DNA from 4 places in the Lysinibacillus sp. NPDC093688 genome. Region 1 is predicted to be linked to each of the others. Evidence: riboswitches for the same ligand, from Rfam matches in the RefSeq annotation. Region 1 holds a riboswitch; each other region holds the start of a gene.
What was found. A riboswitch is a leader RNA that binds a small molecule or an ion and turns the genes downstream of it on or off. The one in region 1 is predicted to bind cobalamin.
Positions count from the first base shown of each region.

Region 1 (5,061 bases):
TCTAATTTCTTACGTAAAAATTTATGGTCGCGCTTAGGCGTTGCTTGAATATAACCACGAATAATCAAATCATGGTTAATGGCAGATGCCTTTTCTTCTAAAGCAAGCTCCCCAATTTTTCCTGCAATTTTTTCCTTTGCTACTTGTCTAAATAGCTCAGGTACAGGGCTTACAAGTTCATATAAAAGCTCTTTTTCAGGTTGTCCCCATAAATGAATGGTTCTATCTAAATAATACTCTTGCCAATCTAAATCAGATTTACCGTCCTGTTTCGGTAATGCCTTTAAAAATTTGCGGAACATGAAAAATCCGCCAATCGCCATTAATGAAATGAGTACAACTACCCAAAATAGGATAAACCATAAAAACCAACCATTTAACAAATCGTTCACCTCTTTGCCTTCTCTCACTCTATTATAAAAGCTTACATAAAATAATTCATCCTAAATGTCCCTTTTTTAGCAATAAGTCTGTATATATTGTGTAAGAAAGGAGGTGACCTCCATGGCAAAAGTCAATTTCGTAGGTGCTACAGTGCGCTTAAAGTATGTCGCTGGACAGAATGCTCAAAACGAGCCCCTGTTCACAACAAAAACGTACCGCAATTTGAACAGCTCGCATACGGCAGAGGATTTAGTAGCTGTAGCAAATGCCATTGCAAGTCTATCTTCACACGCACTAGACAGCATTGTAAAACAAGAAACGACAGATTTATCCTAAGGGGGGGAAAGGTATGACACAAGTTTTAGAGCTGCAATTTGAAACAGCAGCAGGGAAAACAGCATCATTTACGATAGATGCACCGAAGCCAAAGGTAACAGCGGAAGAAATTCAAAAGGTCATGCAAACGATCATCGCTAAAAACGTTTTTGATGGACAAGCTGGCGCTCTGGTTGGGATGAGTGGGGCTCGCATCGTTGATCGTCAAGTAACAGAATTTGATTTAGAGGTCGAATAACCAAGAAATGGTCTTTGCAGAGTACTGCAAGGACCATTTTCAGCAATATTAGACTTATTCATCTAGCAGCGGAGGAGGGACCAACATGGAACAATGGTTAAACATGATATCGGATATCGGTTTTCCTATCTTAGTGTCGTTTTATTTACTGCACCGAGTAGAAGTGAAATTAGATGCAATTCATGATGCACTTGTTTCCTTAAAGTGAAATCGATTTCACAAAGATGTACGAAAGCTGTCACTTGAGTGTCCTTGTCAATATTTACATCGTACGATAGGATGGGGATAGTGTAAGTAGGGAGCGTGTTAAAGATGAGAAATAAAATAATTGGACTTGTTCTACTTTTTGCATTTGCAGCTGTGCTTAGTGCGTGTGGAAATTCAAAATTTAAAGCAGATTATAGCTTGGAATTACCAGATTTTGAACATGTCAATCAACGTGGAGACAAAGTTTCTTTAGAGAGTTTAAAAGGAAAACCATGGATTGGTATGTATATTTTCACGAATTGTACTTCAATTTGTCCACCAATGTCTTTTAATATGACGCAAGTTCAAGAGAAGCTGAAGAAAAAAGGTGTGGAAGATTATAATATTGTTGCGTTTTCAGTTGATCCTGACGTTGATAAACCAGAAGTATTAGCTGATTATTTGAAAAAATATAATGTTCCAGATAAATCAAAATGGAATCTACTTACTGGTTATTCACAAAAATATATCGAGCAGTTCGCTGTAAAATCAACAAAAATAATCGTCAGAAATGATCCTAACAGCGACCAAGTCGTCCATGGAAATCAATTTTTCTTAGTCGATAAAAATGGTGTAATTGTAAAAATGTATTCAGGATATGCAGAGAATCCAGAGGATGTCCCTATTGACACGATTGCGTCAGATATAGAAACATATATTGATGAAAATTTATAATGGATAGAAGGAAACCGTCTCGATTAATGAAGAGACGGTTTTTTTTGTTGAAATATAATCTTTTATAATTGTAGCCTCGTTTATAGTGTAGAAGGAGGGAAAGATTTTGTCTGATACAGAATATTTAGAGCAACTAATGGAGCTACATACAGATCATTTATTTCGAATCGCGTACTACTAAATGGCACTTCGTATTCTGTTTATATTAAAATAGTAGAAAAGGGGATGGGGGGTTCAACAATGACGATAGCGCAAACGTATTTAAATGTTGTCCAAAAAAGATTTAAAAATGTCAAAGAGCTAGGCGATAAAACACTCGACCAACTGGAAGAGGACCAATTGCACTGGGCGTATAATGAAGATTCAAACAGTATCGCAGTGATTGTGAAGCATGTTAGTGGGAATATGATTTCACGCTGGACCGATTTTTTAACGACAGATGGTGAGAAGGCAACGAGAAATCGTGATGATGAATTTACGGATAGCCTTCAGACAAAAGAAGAGGTTATGGCAGTATGGGAAAAGGGCTGGCAAGTATTTTTAGATGCATTACAAAAATTAACGGAAGCTGATTTACAAGGGTTTGTAACGATAAGGGGAGAACAGCATTCCGTGATAGATGCGATTGAAAGACAAATGGCTCATTATTCACAACATGTCGGTCAAATCGTATACATCGCTAAGCAAGTAAAAGGTTCACAGTGGCAAACACTAAGTATTCCAAAGGGACAATCTCAGATTTTTACAGAATCAATGTTAAAAAAACATCAACAATAGAAGTGTAGCCATCTCACTAGTGTGTGGTGGCTTTTTTTTCTTTAGAAATCTCAAAACTTTATTATATTCAGAAAATAAAATTGACGTGTATCTTTGAAGCGTGTTATGTTTAATACTAATTTAATATGGTTCATTACAAGTTTGAGTGAAAAAATTTTTTCACTTAATTTAAAGGAAAATGGGTGTAAATCCCATGCTGTCCCGCAGCTGTAAATGAGGAGTTTTGTTTCAAATACCACTGAGTAAGTACTTGGGAAGGTGAAGCAAAATGAAGATTCATAAGCCAGAATGCCTGCTTGTAGTAAGATTCATTGTAGATCTACGAAAGATAGGGAGATGGATGGAAGGCTTTTAAAAATGAGTTTTTCTATCCTTATTCACGTGGAATAAGGATTTTTTTTATGCATTTTTTCTAATCTTAGTAATTTATATCAAAGTGAGGTGCAAATAAAGCGATACTTTAAGTTTCAAGTTAGAAGTTTGGTGGAGAAACATATATATTTCAATTTTCTAACACCCAAGAATAGACAGGAGCAATCATAATGATATTTTTTAAAAAATTATTACCTTTCATTCTAATACTGATGTTAACGATTTTAGCAGGCTGTTCAAGCTCGAGTGAAGGTAATGGAAGTAAAACTTCTAACAAAAATAATAACGAAGGAAAAATGATAACAGTTGGCTGGCCGCTAGATATAGGGCCTTTAAATCCTCATACCTATTTACCAAACCAAATGACTGCGCAAGCAATGGTATATGAATCATTGGTAGAATATAACGATGATGGGACAATATCGCCTAAATTAGCGGAGAGCTGGGAAATTTCTGACGATAAAACAGCTTACATATTTCATCTTAGACAAGATGTAAAATACTCTGATGGGACAGCCTTTAATGCAGATAATGTTATTCGTAATTTTAATGCAGTTTTAGCAGATCGTGATACACACTCCTGGATGGGGATGGTGAATCATATTGTAGAAGTTGTGAAAGAAGACGACTATACAATTCGTTTACAGTTAGATGCACCTTATTACCCCGTATTAAATGAATTGGCTTTTGTTCGACCATTTCGCTTTTTAGGGGATAATGGATTCCCTGAGGGAGATACAACTAATAAAGGTATTAAAGCTCCGATTGGAACTGGTCCATGGGTATTAACCGAATACAAAAAAGATCAATATGCACTTTTTAGCCGCAACGAACATTATTGGGGTGAAAAGCCACTGGTAGACAAAGTAAAAGTGAAAATTATTCCAGATTCAGAATCTATTTCACTGGCATTCGAAAATGAAGAATTAGACTTAATTTATGGTCGAGGCATTATTAGCTTAGATAACTACACTTTCTTAAAAGACAGCGGTCAATACAAAACGGCTGTATCTGAACCTTTATCTACACGTGCTTTACTTTTTAATACACAATCTGGTCCTTTAGCAGAATTAAAAGTACGTCAGGCTATTCAATACGCAGTTAACAAAAAACAAATGGTTGAAAGTATTACCCATGGTACAGAAAAAGTTGCCAATACACTGTTTTGGGATGCTATTCCATATGCCAATATTGAGTTAAAACCAATACTTTTTAATGCAGAAAAAGCCGAGCAATTATTAGATGAAGCAGGTTGGGCATTAAAAAATGGTGATAAAATCCGTTCCAAAAATGGGCAACCTCTTAAATTAGATTTAATCTATATTGCAACAGATGCTATCCAAAAACCAATGGCAGAAATAATGCAAGGGGAATTAGCAAAAATAGGCGTTCAATTAAACCTTGAAGGCGCTGATGTAATGGTAGGGCTCCAAAAATTAATGGATAATCAAGTAGATATTAATTTTTGGCGCACAAATGGCCCGCCAACAGACCCACACAGCTTTGCAAACGAATCAGCAACACCGAATGCAAATGGCGTTTATGAAGCGAAATTAGGCCTAGATAACGCAGCGCAAATTGATGGCAAAATACATCAATTATTAATTGGTACAGATGAAGCTGAACGTGTGCAATTGTATAAAGATATTTTAACAATGTTCCATGACCAAGCATTATTCTATCCAATTTCATATGAAACGAATAACGTTATTTACCATAAATATATGAAAGATTTTAATCCCCGTGCATCTGAATACGATATCCCTTATGCTCAAATGGATTTAAAGTAAGAGAATAAAAAGAGAGTGGGTCTACTATGACTCCTCTCTTTTTGCACTATGAAGACTAGGGAAGTGATAAAAGAAATGTACGAATCAACTTGGCTTTTTTGTCTAAAACGAGTGATTACATTACCATTTGTTTTACTAGGGGTCTCCATAATGACCTTTTTATTTATTCGTTTTGTTCCAGTAGAGCCAGCGGAGGTCATACTTAGACTGTCAGGAGTTACCCCGACAGCAGAAGCAATACAA
Region 1 is NZ_JBNNUX010000001.1:104,429-109,489, forward strand. It holds gene ACQKN2_RS00495 (DUF2621 domain-containing protein) at 1-383, opposite strand, end outside; gene ACQKN2_RS00500 (DUF1659 domain-containing protein) at 505-720, shown strand; gene ACQKN2_RS00505 (DUF2922 domain-containing protein) at 734-958, shown strand; gene ACQKN2_RS00510 (YvrJ family protein) at 1,044-1,166, shown strand; gene ACQKN2_RS00515 (SCO family protein) at 1,271-1,879, shown strand; gene ACQKN2_RS00520 (DUF1572 family protein) at 2,120-2,656, shown strand; cobalamin riboswitch at 2,777-2,970, shown strand; gene nikA (nickel ABC transporter substrate-binding protein) at 3,199-4,818, shown strand; gene nikB (nickel ABC transporter permease) at 4,894-5,061, shown strand, end outside.

Region 2 (5,061 bases), on a different contig from region 1:
GATTCGACAATACAATGGCAGCCGTTTTGAAACATCTCAACAGGTTAAGGCTGGGGAGATTTTCGCAGTTAAAGGGATTAGTCAAGCAAACATTGGCGATATCATCGGTTATTCAAGTAATCCTCAGCCCTATGAGCTAGTACCGACTTTACAGGCAAAAGTACACTATGAAGGTGATCAGCATATAAAGGAAGTTTTAAAAGTTTTCCGCACACTTGAAGCAGAAGAACCATCATTACGTGTGCTATGGCATGAAAAATTTCAAGAAATTCATGTACATATTATGGGTGTCATCCAACTCGAGGTGCTTATCGAAGTGCTTCATACGCGCTTCTCGCTAGACATTTCATTTAGCGAACCACAGATTTTGTATATGGAAACGATCGCCACAACTGTGACAGGCTATGGTCATTTTGAGCCATTAAAACATTACGCAGAAGTCCATTTATTGATGGAGCCAAATACACGCGGTACCGGCAATACATTTGTCAACGCATGCCACGCGGATGATTTATCAGTTGGACATCAACGACTCATTGAAAAACATTTATTCGAGCGCGATCATCATGGGCTGTTAACCGGTTTCCCCGTGACAGATATTCGCTTCACGCTCTTAACGGGTCGCGCACATATTAAACATACTGAAGGGGGCGACTTCCGTGAAGCAACATTCCGTGCATTGCGGCAAGGGCTGGAACAAGCAGAAAATGTATTACTAGAGCCATATTACCGCTTTAAGCTTAAGGCCTCTAGTGATTTTATAGGTCGCATGATGACCGACATTCAGCAAGCTGCCGGTACATTTGACGCGCCCATCATAACTGAACATGATGCGATTGTAACCGGTCGCGCCCCTGTCTCAACATTTATGAACTACAGTACAACCTTTGCCGCCTACACCAATGGAAAGGGCGTACTCTCACTACAATTTGATGGCTACGATGCGTGTCACAATACAGAAGACATTATTGAGCAAATTGGCTACGATAAGAACGCCGATCCTGAATATTCATCCTCTAGTATTTTTTGCGCAAAAGGCAAGGGCTACTCCGTTCCATGGCACGAGGCACAAGCAGCGATGCATTGTATTGACTAAATTTTTAAAAACAGGACATGATTTGTTAGATCAATGTCCTGTTTTTCATGTTTCGTGGGTATTATCTTGTCTCGCGCGGGTATTTACCTTTCTTCCGCGGGTATTCTTGCCTTCCGCGGGTATTTGCTTTCCTTCCGCGGGTATTTCCTCTGCTATCGCGGGTATTTGCCTTTCTTCCGCGGGTATTCTTGTCTCGCGCGGGTATTTGCTTTCCTTCCGCGGGTATTTCCTCTGCTATCGCGGGTATTTGCCTGCCTTCCGCGGGTATTCTTGCCTCGCGCGGGTATTGCTTTCATTCCGTGGGTATTTCCTCTGCTATCGTGGGTATTTACCTTTCTTCCGCGGGTATCTTTGCCTCGCGCGGGTATTTGCTTTCCTTCCGCGGGTATTCTTGCCTTCCGCGGGTATTTGCTTTCATTCCGCGGGTATTTCCTCTGCTATCGCGGGTATTTGCCTGCCTTCCGCGGATATTTCCCCTGCTATCGCGGGTATTCATCTTCACTCCGCGCATATTTAATTCACAAAGCTTGTATCATTTTCCGTGCCTGTTTGAAAATGCGGTATGAAGGTTCCACAACAACGTAGCTATGGGAATGAGAGAAATCCATTAAAACCTTGCCAGGTCTACTTTTCAAAAGTTGTAAATTATCAATCAGTTCGAGCAATAGTTCATGACCGTTACCACGTGGGTGCCAGTTTAAATGATAATCATTTAGTTCCTTCACCGCTTTTAAAAATTGATGATACTCTCGCTCTACAAAATTAATCAGTTGTTTATTTTTATGAGCTACTCGTGATAAATCGTCTAAATATACTTCATAAAAACGCATCACTATCGAGCACAATAAATCATTCACCCGAGCAGCACTTAGTATTGGCTTAGGAGCATGGGAAAGTCGCTCTATATTTGGTTTTGCACGAGTCGAATCAATGCGTGTAATTAAATGATACTGCTCTCCATTCACCTCGTACACAATTGGATTTGTCGGCATATACATCATAAAATCATTTGTTTTTGTTTTTAGTTGATCTGTAATAGTCGCCTTTGCAAAAAGGTGGCCATTAAAACTTTCATTTTGAATCCAAATAATATCTTTGTTATATAAAATTTTATCAAACAATCGTTCATTACTAATAAGATTGCTAGCTATTAATTGATCGACAAGTGATTCTACAACCATTCTTGTGGTAGCTTTCTTGGCAACCTCAGTGCGTGGCTGCTTACAAATTTTCATTTCTACATATTGCGATTCCTGTGCTGTACATTCATGAATATTCGTCATAATTCCATCCTCTTTTCGTACATATTTTCCAAAACGGAAGTCTTCTTTCGCATAAAAAAAGGATCTCCTACAATTAGAGGAAATCCTTCATTCTATCTTTTTCATTCATCACATAATGTCAAATTATACCCAAGAATAAAAGAACTGCCTTGAAAGCGATTACCTTCTTTTATTTTGGGCGTTTGACGTACAGTGACGAACAGAGCATTCTGTTTTGTCAACATGCCACCTCCTATTCCTCGTAGGGTTATGGTGTGTACTCATAATAGGCAGGTATCCTGACTCATGATCATCGCTACCTTTCCCCTTCCCGTCGTTAAACAGTGGTATATGAAAAGTCGCTCACATTTACAGTTGCGGGACAGTGTTGGATTTGCACCAACTTCCCTTTTAAGTAAATTGCACGCAATTTACACCTATTACTCCACGCTATTCAGTTGTTAAGAAACTGGAAAATACCAATTCCCTTACTATTAATTGTAAAGTACTGTATTTTCAAAGTCAATTGAGTCTGGGATCTTATGACAACTCAGGAGCTTTTCGTAAATTACTTGCTTGTTCATATGAAAATGCAAGTTTTATTAAAACATCTTCACTAAATGCAGTCCCTGCGAAAGTTATGCCAAACGGTCTGCCATTTTTCATATACCCTGCTGGGACGGCAATAGACGGATATCCAGCTTTCGCGCTAATTGTCGAGCCTATATATGATGGAAACATAATCGCATCTAAGTCATATTTTTTTAATGTATAATCGATTCCTTGTTCTTGAGAAAAATACAAATCCTCTAATTTGGCATTTAAGTATTCAGAATCTCTTAACGTGTTCGGTAATTTCTCTCTCGATTCCAATTTATCCTGCCCATATTTTAACGACTTTTCTTCCGATAGTTTATTAAATTGAATTAACTCAGAAATAGAATGTACAGGAATGTGAGAAGGTAGATTTACAAGGAAATTATTTAAACTATGCTTAAATTCATATTGCGGTACTGCCCATTTCCAGTCCCTATGGAAAGAAGGAATATCGATGTCTTCAAAAATAATGGCTCCTTGCTCTCTTAAAACCTGAATTGCCTTATTAAAAAGGGTTTCGTCATATTCCTCTGACTCATAATAAGTTTTGGAGGCATTCGTATAAACACCGATTCTAGCACCCTTTAATCCTGTAGCTTCTAAAAAGATTGAGTAATCTTGATGTATCCTTCCTTCGCTTTTATATGTAGCAACGTCGTCTTGATCTACATCCGTTAATACGCCCAATAAAATAGCTGCATCTGTAACCGTTCTTGCCATTGGCCCTGCTGTGTCTTGAGAGTATGTAAACGGAATAATGCCCTGTCGACTAATGAGCCCAACAGTCGGTTTTATGCCGACTACTGAATTTGTAATAGCAGGACTTAAAATCGAGGCATCTGTCTCCGTTCCAATTGATAGAACAGCAAAATTCGATGCCACTGCTACCGCCGACCCCGAGCTGGATCCTCCAACATAAAGTTCTGGATCTCCATAAGGATTAAGTGTTTGCCCACCTCGAGAACTATACCCCGCCCACATCGTACTCGACATACCGTTCGCTAATTCAGTCATATTTGCTTTCCCTAAAATAACAGCCCCCGCTTCACGGAGTTTTTTTACTAGATATGCATCCTGCTCAGCTAAATAGTTTTCTAACGCTATTACGCCTGCACTAGTATGCATAAAATCTTTCGTTTCGATATTGTCTTTTAAAACAACCGGAATTCCGTGTAGAGGTCCTCTAACCCCTTTTGTCACTCTTTCCTCATCTAATGCTTCAGCAATAAATATCGCTTCAGGATTAATTTCAAGCATAGAATTAATTCTCTGACCATCTTGATCATACTTAGCAATTCTGTGTAAATAATACATAGTTAATTCTTTTGATGTGATCTCACCATGTTCCTTAGCTACCTGAATATCAATTACTGACAATTCTTCTCTAAGAAAGCTATTAAAATTTATCCCCATTTAGTTTCCCACCCTTCTTTACTCATCACAAAACGGCATTCAAATTTTTAGCGAGGTTCTATAAATATATTAACATAAATTCTAAAATAACCCAGACTTTAACAGATCGGTTATAATGTATGTAAAACGGTTTAGACCTTATCGTATCGGTAATTGTATAATCAATCTCTTCTGTTATACATTTACCATCTAATAATCAACTCAAAGCAGCTTATTGTATAAACATAAAGTTACTTCCCACTTTTCTCATCCCAATATTTGTAAATATGTTATAATTCTATAAAGCGACTAATTATTCTGTCATTTAATTAGCTTTTTGTGAGGTGAAGGTTTTGAAAAATTATATGTTTGCAAGAGCTATACTGGTAACCTTCTTTTTAACAGGGTGTGTAAATGAAAAAATAGAAAATGCAGAACCTTCAAAACTTTCGACTGATGAAAATAATAAGTTATCAGATATTAAAGCAACTCCTCTCCAATTAACTCCAGAGCAAAAAGAAAAGTATTACAAGGAATATATTTCTCTTGTAGAAAAAGTAAATGAAAAATATAATGTAAACTTTGTAATAGAGCCAATATCAAAGTTTACAGATGAATACTGGGTTGAAGTTAAGGATTTTGAAAAGATGTTAAAAGAAAGAGTAGATGCTTCAATTATCGTGTCAAAAATTAACGATGCTTATTCCCCAACTT
Region 2 is NZ_JBNNUX010000009.1:92,517-97,577, forward strand. It holds gene ACQKN2_RS09815 (GTP-binding protein) at 1-1,096, shown strand, start outside; gene ACQKN2_RS09820 (hypothetical protein) at 1,615-2,379, opposite strand; cobalamin riboswitch at 2,631-2,814, opposite strand; gene ACQKN2_RS09825 (amidase family protein) at 2,899-4,368, opposite strand; gene ACQKN2_RS09830 (hypothetical protein) at 4,692-5,061, shown strand, end outside.
Region 2: it holds a riboswitch for cobalamin, as region 1 does, so the genes downstream of both, ACQKN2_RS09820 (hypothetical protein) here and nikA (nickel ABC transporter substrate-binding protein) in region 1, are expected to answer to the same signal.

Region 3 (5,061 bases), on a different contig from region 1:
TTCATTTGCTCGATAAACGTACGCACCTCTTCATTTCCTGCTTCTAAACGGCTCCCGTGGCCGACAAATAAAATTGCTTTCATCTCATTACCCCTCACTAGTCGCCGCATGGAGCTGGCTCTACTTTTATTTTTGAAGACATATCTTGATACGTAAAATGTAGGATCTTTTTCACACGCTTGAAGTATTTAAACAATCGTTCATTTGGATGTGCATTTGCTTTATATTCTTCGATAATGTCAGTAATAAGCGGTATTAGCTGTTCTGGCTCTAATCCCTCCACAACAGGCTGGGCCGCATGTGCTGTTCGACCAACCGGCTTGGCACCAATAAAAACATCAAATTTACTTTTACGATAAACAATGCCAATATCATCAAATACCGCTCGATAACACGCCATTCCACAGCCATTAAAGCCAATATTTAATGTTTTCGGTAACGACATGCCACCAAGCTTTTCTTGAATCTCTTCCGCATATGGAATCGAATCGGTTTTTTCTCCGTAACAGAAATCACAAGCCTTTAACGACAGTACGTCACCAATTGGTGTTAGTAAAAAGCCCACTTCACGAAGCTTTGCTGTAATTACCTCAGGCTCAGCCGTTGGAATTTTCAAATGAATTTGATGGTCAGGTGTATACTCCATCGTTCCTTCCTCACCAACTACCTCAGCTAATGTCATCATTTGTTGAGGAGTAAAAAACTTATTGGCTACCCCTGGACTAACAGCTAATTCAAAAATGGATTCGATTTTTTGTTGAACAAGCTTAGGTGAACTCTTCACAGCGCTCGTTCCCTTCACCATTGCCAGAGCTGCTGTTGCCAATTCAAGTGATGATTTTTTAAGCTTTGGTTCTGGTGTTATAGCTAAACTGGGTTTTATACGATTCGCATTGGGATCTGTCGCAAAATCATTCCGCGCTGCCCCTGTTTCCTGATTCATGGCCCATGGTTCATTTTCTTCCTTCAGTCGTTGATGTGGTCGTAACGGCTGTTTTTCTTCACCAAGTGTATATTTGCGCTGATAACCACGTGGTGTGATCATTTTATTGTCGTAGAAAAATGTTGTTGAATTCCCGATAATAACGGTTGTTAACATGCCGATATCATGTTCGAGCATTTCTGCTAAAGTCGTCATCGTAATTTCCTGACGATCACGATACGCGCTTTTCACAAGACCAACCGGTGTATCTGGCGAACGATATTCTAATAATATTCGTTGTGCCTCTACGATTTGTCTCGTACGACGTCCACTTTTTGGGTTATAAAGCGCAATCACAAAATCCGCCATTGCTGCGGCTTCTACTCGCTTTTCAATTAAATTCCAAGGAGTTAAATGGTCACTTAAACTAATGGTACAGGCGTCATGCATAATTGGAGCACCTAGTAAACTTGCACACGAATTAATAGCAGAAATACCTGGAACAATTTCTACCTCGATACCAGTGGCTTCTGTCCAGCCAAGCTCTATTAATACCTCATACACTAATCCGGCCATTCCATAAACACCGGCATCACCGCTGGAAATAACCGATACGATACTTCCTGCCTCTGCTTGACGTACCGCTTCCTGTGCACGTGAAACTTCCTCTGTCATACCAGTGCTAATAATCGACTTTGCACTAACTAAATCCTGAATAAGCTCAACATAGGTTTTATAACCAATGATCATATGACTTTGTTGTAGTGCCTCTACAGCACGAGTCGTAATATGTTTAAAGTCTCCAGGGCCAAAGCCAACTACGAAAATCTTCCCTTTTTGCGCCATTTTGTTACCCCTCTTTCACCTTTTCAATACCTTTAATGGCTGTTGTTTGTGCTGTACGTTGTAACGAACCTTCACGTAAAGTAAAGACATGTTCATTTAGTAACGATTCATGATTTAAATCTTGTACAAGTGCTCTCCCATGCTCCGTTGTCGGAACACGGTACCAATTCCCCTGAGGATAAGCAATGACAACACAAGCATCCTTACACCTGCCGTTACAGCGAGTTCTTGTCGTATGTATTTCCTTATCAAGTGCCAGTAACTGTATTTCATCACGAATTGCCTGAGTAATGTCCTCAGCATCTTTTTTCATACAGCTACTACCATTGCATATAAAAAGATGTGTTTTCATCCCCTCTAAATTCCAAGTTGTCATAAATTTTCTCCCTTCATTTGCTTTTAGGAAAAAGAAAAACCTTTACTCTAGACGAAGAGTAAAGGTTTGTAGAAGCCCAAAAAAACGAATATAGATATGTACTCGCTTTCGCTTCAACTTCTCCCTCCGAAAAGTTTGCATGCATCATCACATAAGCAGGTTTCCTGACTTAAGCTTCCTTTTACTTTCGCGCCTTCCTAGTTTTCACTAGTGGCATCCGCGATTTCATCAGCTATTACAGTAGCGGGGGCTGTATCGGACTCTCACCGATTTCCCTATTATCTTGAAAATATTCAAGCACTTATGGATGTTTTATATGAATTTGTCGTTTTTTTATAAAATTAAAAACTGTTTCTATCATAGCTTATTTTTTTAAAATTTCAATATTTCTTTCTTAATTTGTGACATTTTCATTAATTTTTTAAAGAAAAATATGACATTTCTATTCTATTTATCTAAATTTTCGACATAAACACTCAATTAAAAATTTTTTCATAAAAAGTATAGCATATATATGGAAAATCATGTTACACTTTGTCGTGAAATCTCACAACTTCATCTTTTTTCGGTGCGAATTGTTCATCATTTCGCTTAAAAGGGAAGCCGGTTCAAGTCCGGCGCGGTCCCGCCACTGTACTAGGGAGTTTTATAGATAATGTCACTGTCCAAAGGATGGGAAGGCCTATAAAACGTTGAACTAAAGCCAGGAGACCTGCCGAAAAATATGTGATCGTTTCAACCTACGAGGATGGGTGTGCGGCTTAGCAGATTAGAATTTTATTTGCATTTTTTAGCTATGCACTTTTCCAATACCGGAAAAGTGTTTTTTTTCGCATACTAATTCGAAAAATTTTAATGTGAGGAGGAGAGATTTTTGAAATTCTCAGGTTGGAAGCTTAGTTATTTCTTATTGGCATTTTTATTCGTGCCAGATCGTGCATTTGCGATGCATATTATGGAGGGCTTTTTGCCAATCGAATGGGCGATTTTTTGGTGGGTCGTATCAATTCCTTTTATTATTTTAGGATTACGTTCTATTCGTAAAACCATTGATGAAAATCCTGAAACAAAAATGATATTAGGACTATCGGGTGCCTTTGCCTTTGTGCTATCAGCCTTAAAAATCCCTTCTGTAACGGGTAGTTGTTCGCATCCGACAGGGGTTGGACTTGGGACAGTTCTTTTTGGACCATTAGCGATGAGTGTTATCGGGACAATCGTATTATTATTCCAATCTTTACTTTTAGCACATGGTGGGCTTACAACATTAGGGGCAAACACCTTTTCCATGGCCATTATGGGCCCTATTATCGCTTACTATGTATTTAAAGGCTCACAAAAAATGGGACTGTCGTTTTCAGTAGCAGTCTTTTTAGCAGCAATGCTTGGTGACTTAGGTACATATATTGTCACTTCTGTACAATTAGCTCTTGCCTTCCCTTCTGAGGTCGGAGGCTTTATGGCTTCATTCACAAAGTTTTCTAGTATTTTTGCATTAACACAAATTCCTCTTGCTGTTAGTGAAGGCATTTTAACAGTGATTGTTATGAACTTCTTGAAAAAATACAATGTGAGTGAATTAAAAGCTTTACGTGTTTTCTCAGCAAAGGAGGCTCACTAACATGAAAAAAAATTTATTGCTCTTAGCAATTGTTGTGTTGTTAGCAATCATTCCCCTCTTCATTCAAAAAGGCGCAGATTTTGAAGGTGCTGATGGTGAAGCGGAGGCAGCAATCGGTGAAATAGATGCTAACTACGAGCCATGGTTTGAAAGCTTATGGGAGCCACCAAGTGGTGAAATAGAAAGTTTATTATTCGCACTACAAGCTGCTATTGGAGCCGGATTTATCGGCTATTTCATCGGCTTAATGCGTGGTAAACATAAAGAAGGTTAAGAGATGTTACTTATTGATAAGTATGCTTATATGAATAAACTAGCGTCTGTTCATCCGCTAGAAAAAATGACGCTATCCCTTGGTCTGCTTCTACTGTCGCTTATCATGAGAGATGAACGAATTTCACTCATTACATTTATTGTGATGAGTGCTTTTATCATTTCAGGTGCAAAAATCCCTGCTAAATATTACGCAAAATTACTATTGCTACCCGGATTTTTTTTATTATCGAGCCTAGCATCCATTTTAATTTCTATAGCGCCAGCAACAAGCACGCTACCTCCAACTATTTGGTCATTTTCTCTTTATCATTGGACAATATTTGTTGGCAGTGCGAGCTTACTGACAGCGCAACAGCTTTTTTTCATCGTCCTTGGCAGCATTAGCTGTTTGTATTTTTTAATTCTCACGACATCAGTACAATCTATTTGTTACGTCTTGCGACAATGGCGACTGCCCACTTTATTTGTTGAGCTACTAGAACTAACGTATCGTTTTATTTTTATCTTTTTAGACAGTATGCAAAAAATTCATCTTGCTCAGCAGGCACGTCTAGGATACAGCTCCCCTATGCAGTGGCTTCGCTCGGTCTCAATGCTGATTGCTGCTTTATTTGTCGAGATGTTCCAACGAAGTCGTGAGCTAACCAATGCGATGGAAGCACGTGGTGGCGAAACGGTCTATTGGCAGGAGAAGGTTAGCTATAACACGAAAAACTGGCTAGGTATTGCTGCAATTTTTATACTCCTCATCATTTATGGAGGTTTTTTCTCATGACAGACTTATACTTTGAATTAACACATTTATCTTACGCGTATGCAGACGGAACGCATGCTTTAACAGACATTACACTTCAGATTCCAAAAGGAAAAAAAATTGCTTTACTTGGTCATAATGGAGCTGGAAAATCAACGTTATTCCAGCATTTAAATGGAATTTTGAAGCCTACAGCTGGAAGTATAACCTTTCAAGGCACAGCACTTAACTACAGTAGAAAAGCATTAAAAGACTTACGTCAACAG
Region 3 is NZ_JBNNUX010000045.1:14,958-20,018, forward strand. It holds gene ACQKN2_RS22370 (sirohydrochlorin chelatase) at 1-83, opposite strand, end outside; gene cobJ (precorrin-3B C(17)-methyltransferase) at 98-1,768, opposite strand; gene ACQKN2_RS22380 ((2Fe-2S) ferredoxin domain-containing protein) at 1,773-2,144, opposite strand; cobalamin riboswitch at 2,281-2,464, opposite strand; cobalamin riboswitch at 2,694-2,878, shown strand; gene ACQKN2_RS22385 (energy-coupling factor ABC transporter permease) at 3,019-3,765, shown strand; gene ACQKN2_RS22390 (energy-coupling factor ABC transporter substrate-binding protein) at 3,767-4,039, shown strand; gene cbiQ (cobalt ECF transporter T component CbiQ) at 4,043-4,816, shown strand; gene ACQKN2_RS22400 (energy-coupling factor ABC transporter ATP-binding protein) at 4,813-5,061, shown strand, end outside.
Region 3: it holds a riboswitch for cobalamin, as region 1 does, so the genes downstream of both, ACQKN2_RS22385 (energy-coupling factor ABC transporter permease) here and nikA (nickel ABC transporter substrate-binding protein) in region 1, are expected to answer to the same signal.

Region 4 (5,061 bases), on a different contig from region 1:
TCTTTGAACGAGGCATTATTAAAAGGCATTTGTGCATAAAATTCTCGGAACATCTCCGGGCTTACAACCTTATAAAAATCTTTTCCACCAGCGTTTGTAGGCATCTCAAAAGCATGATTTCCCTTAGCTGGTATTTGAATATAATTAGCATTAGGGAATCTCGGATTAGGATTATTTTGAGCCTCATGGTTGTCTCGATAATCAAAAATTGTTTTCACACCTAGCGTTTCAAAAAGCTCCTTATCTGCTGTCGTCATTTTACCAAGTGCCGCTGAACGATAAATCAAACCATTCTTAACAGCACGCCCATCTCTCGACTTATAACCACCCATATCCCGAAAATTATAAACTGCCTCAAACGGAATAATCTTTATATCAAACTGTTTCACTCACTGCACCTCTTCCTGTTAGCAAGCATACTTATCTCTATTTTATAGAACAATTCGATATAATACCAATTTTCGAACTAGGAAATGTCATACACTACTTAGAGCGATGAGGGGATTTATTTGAGCACTTCTTTATCTGGGCGGAGCAGGTCGGTGGTCGTATTTCCCGATCACTTTTCCTCCCAAGCGGAGCAGTTATCCACTTTACCCGATCACTTTTTCATCCAAGCGGAGCAGTTATCCACTTTACCCGATCACTTTTCCTCCCAGGCGGAGCAGTTATCCACTTTACCCGATCACTTTTCCATCTAGCGGAGCAGTTATCCACTTTACCCGATCACTTTTCCTTCCAAACGGACCAGTTATCCACCTTTCCCGATCACTTTTCCTCCCAGGTGGAGCAGTTATCCACTTTACCCGATCACTTTTCCTTCCAGCGGAGCAGTTATCCACTTTACCCGATCACTTTTCCTTCCAGCGGAGCAGTTATCCACCTTTCCCGATCACTTTTCCTCCCAGAGTAGGTCTCCTTCTTACCCATCAAAAAAGCTGCCCTTGATAAAGGACAGCTCGAAAATACTATTTTTCAATAATAATTATTTAAATAACTCAGGGTATACTGCTTTTGCGATTAACTCAACAGCTTCGCCAATACGCGGACCTGGGCGATTTGAAATATCAGTATCTATAGAATAAACCGCTTTATTTTGAATGGCCGTGATTGAATTCCATCCATCACGAGAAAGAATTTCTTCCGCTGAGTTTTTCACATAGCTTACTGTTGTTAAAATGACTTCTGGATTTTTCGCAATGACATCTTCCTCAGATACCGGTGCCCAGCTTTTAAGGTCAGCAAAAACGTTGTTAACATTTGCAGCATTTAAAATCTCTTGTTGGAATGTACCAGAACCAGCTGTATAGATATCTGGCTTTGGACTAATTTCTAAGTAGACATTTTTGGGTTTTTTCACATCTTTAACTTTCGCTTGGACATCTGCAATTTTAGCTTTAATATCTTCATTTAACTTTTCGCCTTTATCTTCAATTCCCATAACCGTTGCGACTTGTTCGATATCCCCATAAACATCATCAAATGATTTAGCTGATTGAATGGCAAACACTTTAATACCCGCATCCTCAAGGCCTTTTAATGCATTTAAATTTTCTTCATCTTTGCCTCCAGTTGTATAGGCAATAACGACATCTGGCTTTAGGGCTAAAATACGCTCACTATTGAATGTTGTAGAATTAGAGACGCGCTCAATTTTTTGTGCTTCTTCTGGATACGTATCAAATTCTGTTGCACCAACGATTTTATCGCCTACGCCTAGAGCAAATAAAATTTCTGTATTACTAGGTTGTAATGAAACAATAGTTTTAGGTACTGCATTAAACGCTACTTCTACGCCACGGTCATCCTTAACTTTATAGCTAGTTTTCTCAACTTGTTGAGCTTCCTTAGAAACAGTTCCTTCATTTGTATCTTCTTTCGTGCCACAGCCAACTAATACGAGTGCCAGCATCAACACAGAAAGCCATTGCAGCTTAAACATTTTCTTCATTTCATTGATTCTCCTTTTTCTTTTTCATCGGGTATGACTTACTAATAAACGGTATTTCAGCAATACCAGCATGCTGATTCATATAGACAGCCATTACAAAAAACACATTGGCTAGCAATCCTAAATAATCAAAGAGAATAGCTGGTACTTCGCGTTCTTCAGACACTTTGTGCAAAACACGATATGATTTTTTCGCCTCACTACGGCATAAATGTAATGTAGTAGCCGCCTCTATTCCTTGAGGTAATACAAAGTTTTGTATTTCATCCTTAACATGGCTAACATAGAAATCATAGCGATCACTTAGCCAAGTCAAATCATCTTCGGTTACCGCTAATTTACCTCGGACTGAGCCATTTACATGGTATGCCATTGGCAAAATGGCTAGCAAATCATCTGCTACTACCTCTACCGTTTCTTTTTTCACCGCCGCCAATGCTACACCAATATGCGTTGTTAGGCTATCTGTTCGAATTTCAAAATCTACTGTCGATGCCTTTTCACGCATAAATGGATAACAAGAATAACGTGCATCTTTTTTCAAATCTAAGTCCCCGCTTTCCTTCATGAAAAATTCTTACCTTATTAACACCCGGCTTACATTAGGTGAATTATAAGTGCACATAAAAAAAACGTTGTTCCCACTCCTAAGGAAACAACGAAAAATAACATAAATATTGTCGCATAGATACGACATAGCCTATGTATTTGCCGCATATCCTCCTAGCTTCCGAAGAGTTATCTATACGTTCAAACAAAGGTCGGTCTCCTGGCTTGCACAGTTCACTACGTTCATAAAGAACCTTCCCATCGGATAATTCGACAGTGGTATATCTTTATAATTCCTGTACTTACAGTTGCGGAAACAGCTTCGGTTTTTCACCGAATTCCCGATTATGCTATAGTTCAGCACCTTTATTCTGCAAGAATTATTCACTTGTAATGCAGTTTAACATAGATTGATAGGAAAAAATAGCTGTGGAATTTAGAATAAACAAATTACGATGGATAAGAATCATGCAGGTATTACCTTATGCACGCGGATATATTCACTGCCCCCACGGGTATTCATCCTGCTCGTGCAGATACTTGTTATGCTTCATGGAGTAAAACATTTTATTTTTTCATACGTTATAAAAAAATTAGCTATTTCAAAACTTTTACCGGATGGCATTCTTATATTTCTTTTTGGATTTAATATCTTCTTCTTCCTCAATTAAACGTTGTGCAATCTCTAGTAGTTTTGGGTCATTTGTTGCATCGAATAGCTTTTTAAAGGAAACTATAATATCATAGCGTATTAATGTCGGGTGTTTTTCGTCTAAGCATGTTTGATACCTTTTAGCCAAATATGATACGACTAAATCTCTTTGTACTTGCCCTGCTAAGCCTATTTTCCAAATTGCCTGTAAAGTATGCCTCACAGTGACTGTTTCTTCATCATACGTTACTGCCCAAATCTTTAAGAAGTCCTCTAATACTCTTTCTTCAGGATCACTTTTTGCTGCCAATGCGCATAAAAATTGTGCAGCACTTGCACGCACATGACCATTTTTGTATGTAAGAGTCTGAACAAGTTGTTCCCAAACTGAATATGTCCAATCAACTGGCTCCTGCATAATTTTCATTAATTCTTCGTATGATTTGTATTGAATATCACGGTCACGCTCTGTTAAATTACTAAAAAGTTGCAAAATCTCTTTTTCCATGATTCATCCCTACCTTTATTGTTTCAGAACGAAAAAAAATAATGCACTTGTAAGTGTTTTCTCATTTCCCATCATTCGTTACTTCGCTACTACAAAATAAAAGTCTCAAATAATTATAATTTCAAAGTAAGATCCCTACTTGTATATGTCAAAATTATCAGAAACGAGGTTCAATATGCAAGGAATACTTTCTTTTAGCTATATGAAGACATATTTTACTCGTTAGAGGTGTCACACTTATCAGCCTTTGCTTTAATTCAAGTAAAATACGCATTAATGATGACAATCATTCTATGAATAAGTGATGTTATTTCTTTTCTCGGCTCCATCTTCATTTTTGTAACTGGTCCTATAGTAGTAAATATATCTACTTATGTAAATTTATTCTTCACAGAAGTTATTTTACTCATTATTGATCGAGTAGTCGAGCCTAAATTAATGGATAACCATATCTGTTTGCCTGCTAGGTTTACTCGTAGGTTTTTAACTATATTTTAAATAGTTGATTTTTACGGGATAACCTCCAATACCGTCAAATAATAAAAAAGGTTATCCTTGTAATTTCTTTTACAAAGATAACCTTTTCGCTATTTAAATCGTCTATATTTTAGTACGGCTTTTTAAATACGACCGAAGCCTACTAAATATTGATTCCACCAATCAAGTGATTCAATGACAACACCTTTATTTTGAGCATCAATCATCGTGTTGTTTCCTAAGTAAATACCTACATGCGCTATACCCGAACCATAGCTGAAGAATACTAGGTCACCTACACGTGCTTCACTTGCTGAAATACGTTGTGTTGCTAAATATTGTTGTGATGCTGTACGTGGTAAAGATACGCCTGCTTGTTGGTAAGACCATTGCACAAGACCTGAACAGTCAAATCCTGTCGATGGGTTACTACCGCCCCAAACATAGCTACGACCTAGGAATTGTTTCGCAGTTGAAATAGCATCACCTGAAGATGCAGTGCCTGACCCTGAACCAACAACGACTTTTTGTTCTGATTTTTCATTGTTAGCTTTGCTACTATTGCTAGCATCGCTATTATCATTATCGTTACTGTTATTATTGTTGTTTGTTGCTTGTACAACTGGAGTAGCTGCTTGAAGTGCACGTAAACGAGCTGCCTCTTCCTCTGCTGCTTTACGTTCTGCTTCTAAACGCTCTTCTTCTTGTTTCGTTGCAATTTGTGCCTTTAATGCAAGAGATTTTGCTTCATTTTCAGCTTTTTTAACTTCCATTTCGCTTTCCTTCTCTTGAAGCTCTTGGAATTGCTTTTGAAGCTCTTTTTGTTTTTCATCTAATGTTGCTTTTTGTTTCTCTAAGTTAGCCTTATCTGCTTCTTGTTGATCTACTAATTCTTGGTCAGCATCCATTAATGTTTTTACCGCT
Region 4 is NZ_JBNNUX010000003.1:172,015-177,075, reverse strand. It holds gene ACQKN2_RS04590 (tyrosine-protein phosphatase) at 1-389, opposite strand, end outside; gene ACQKN2_RS04585 (ABC transporter substrate-binding protein) at 986-1,951, opposite strand; gene ACQKN2_RS04580 (hypothetical protein) at 1,953-2,495, opposite strand; cobalamin riboswitch at 2,694-2,883, opposite strand; gene ACQKN2_RS04575 (hypothetical protein) at 3,112-3,660, opposite strand; gene ACQKN2_RS04570 (NlpC/P60 family protein) at 4,281-5,061, opposite strand, start outside.
Region 4: it holds a riboswitch for cobalamin, as region 1 does, so the genes downstream of both, ACQKN2_RS04580 (hypothetical protein) here and nikA (nickel ABC transporter substrate-binding protein) in region 1, are expected to answer to the same signal.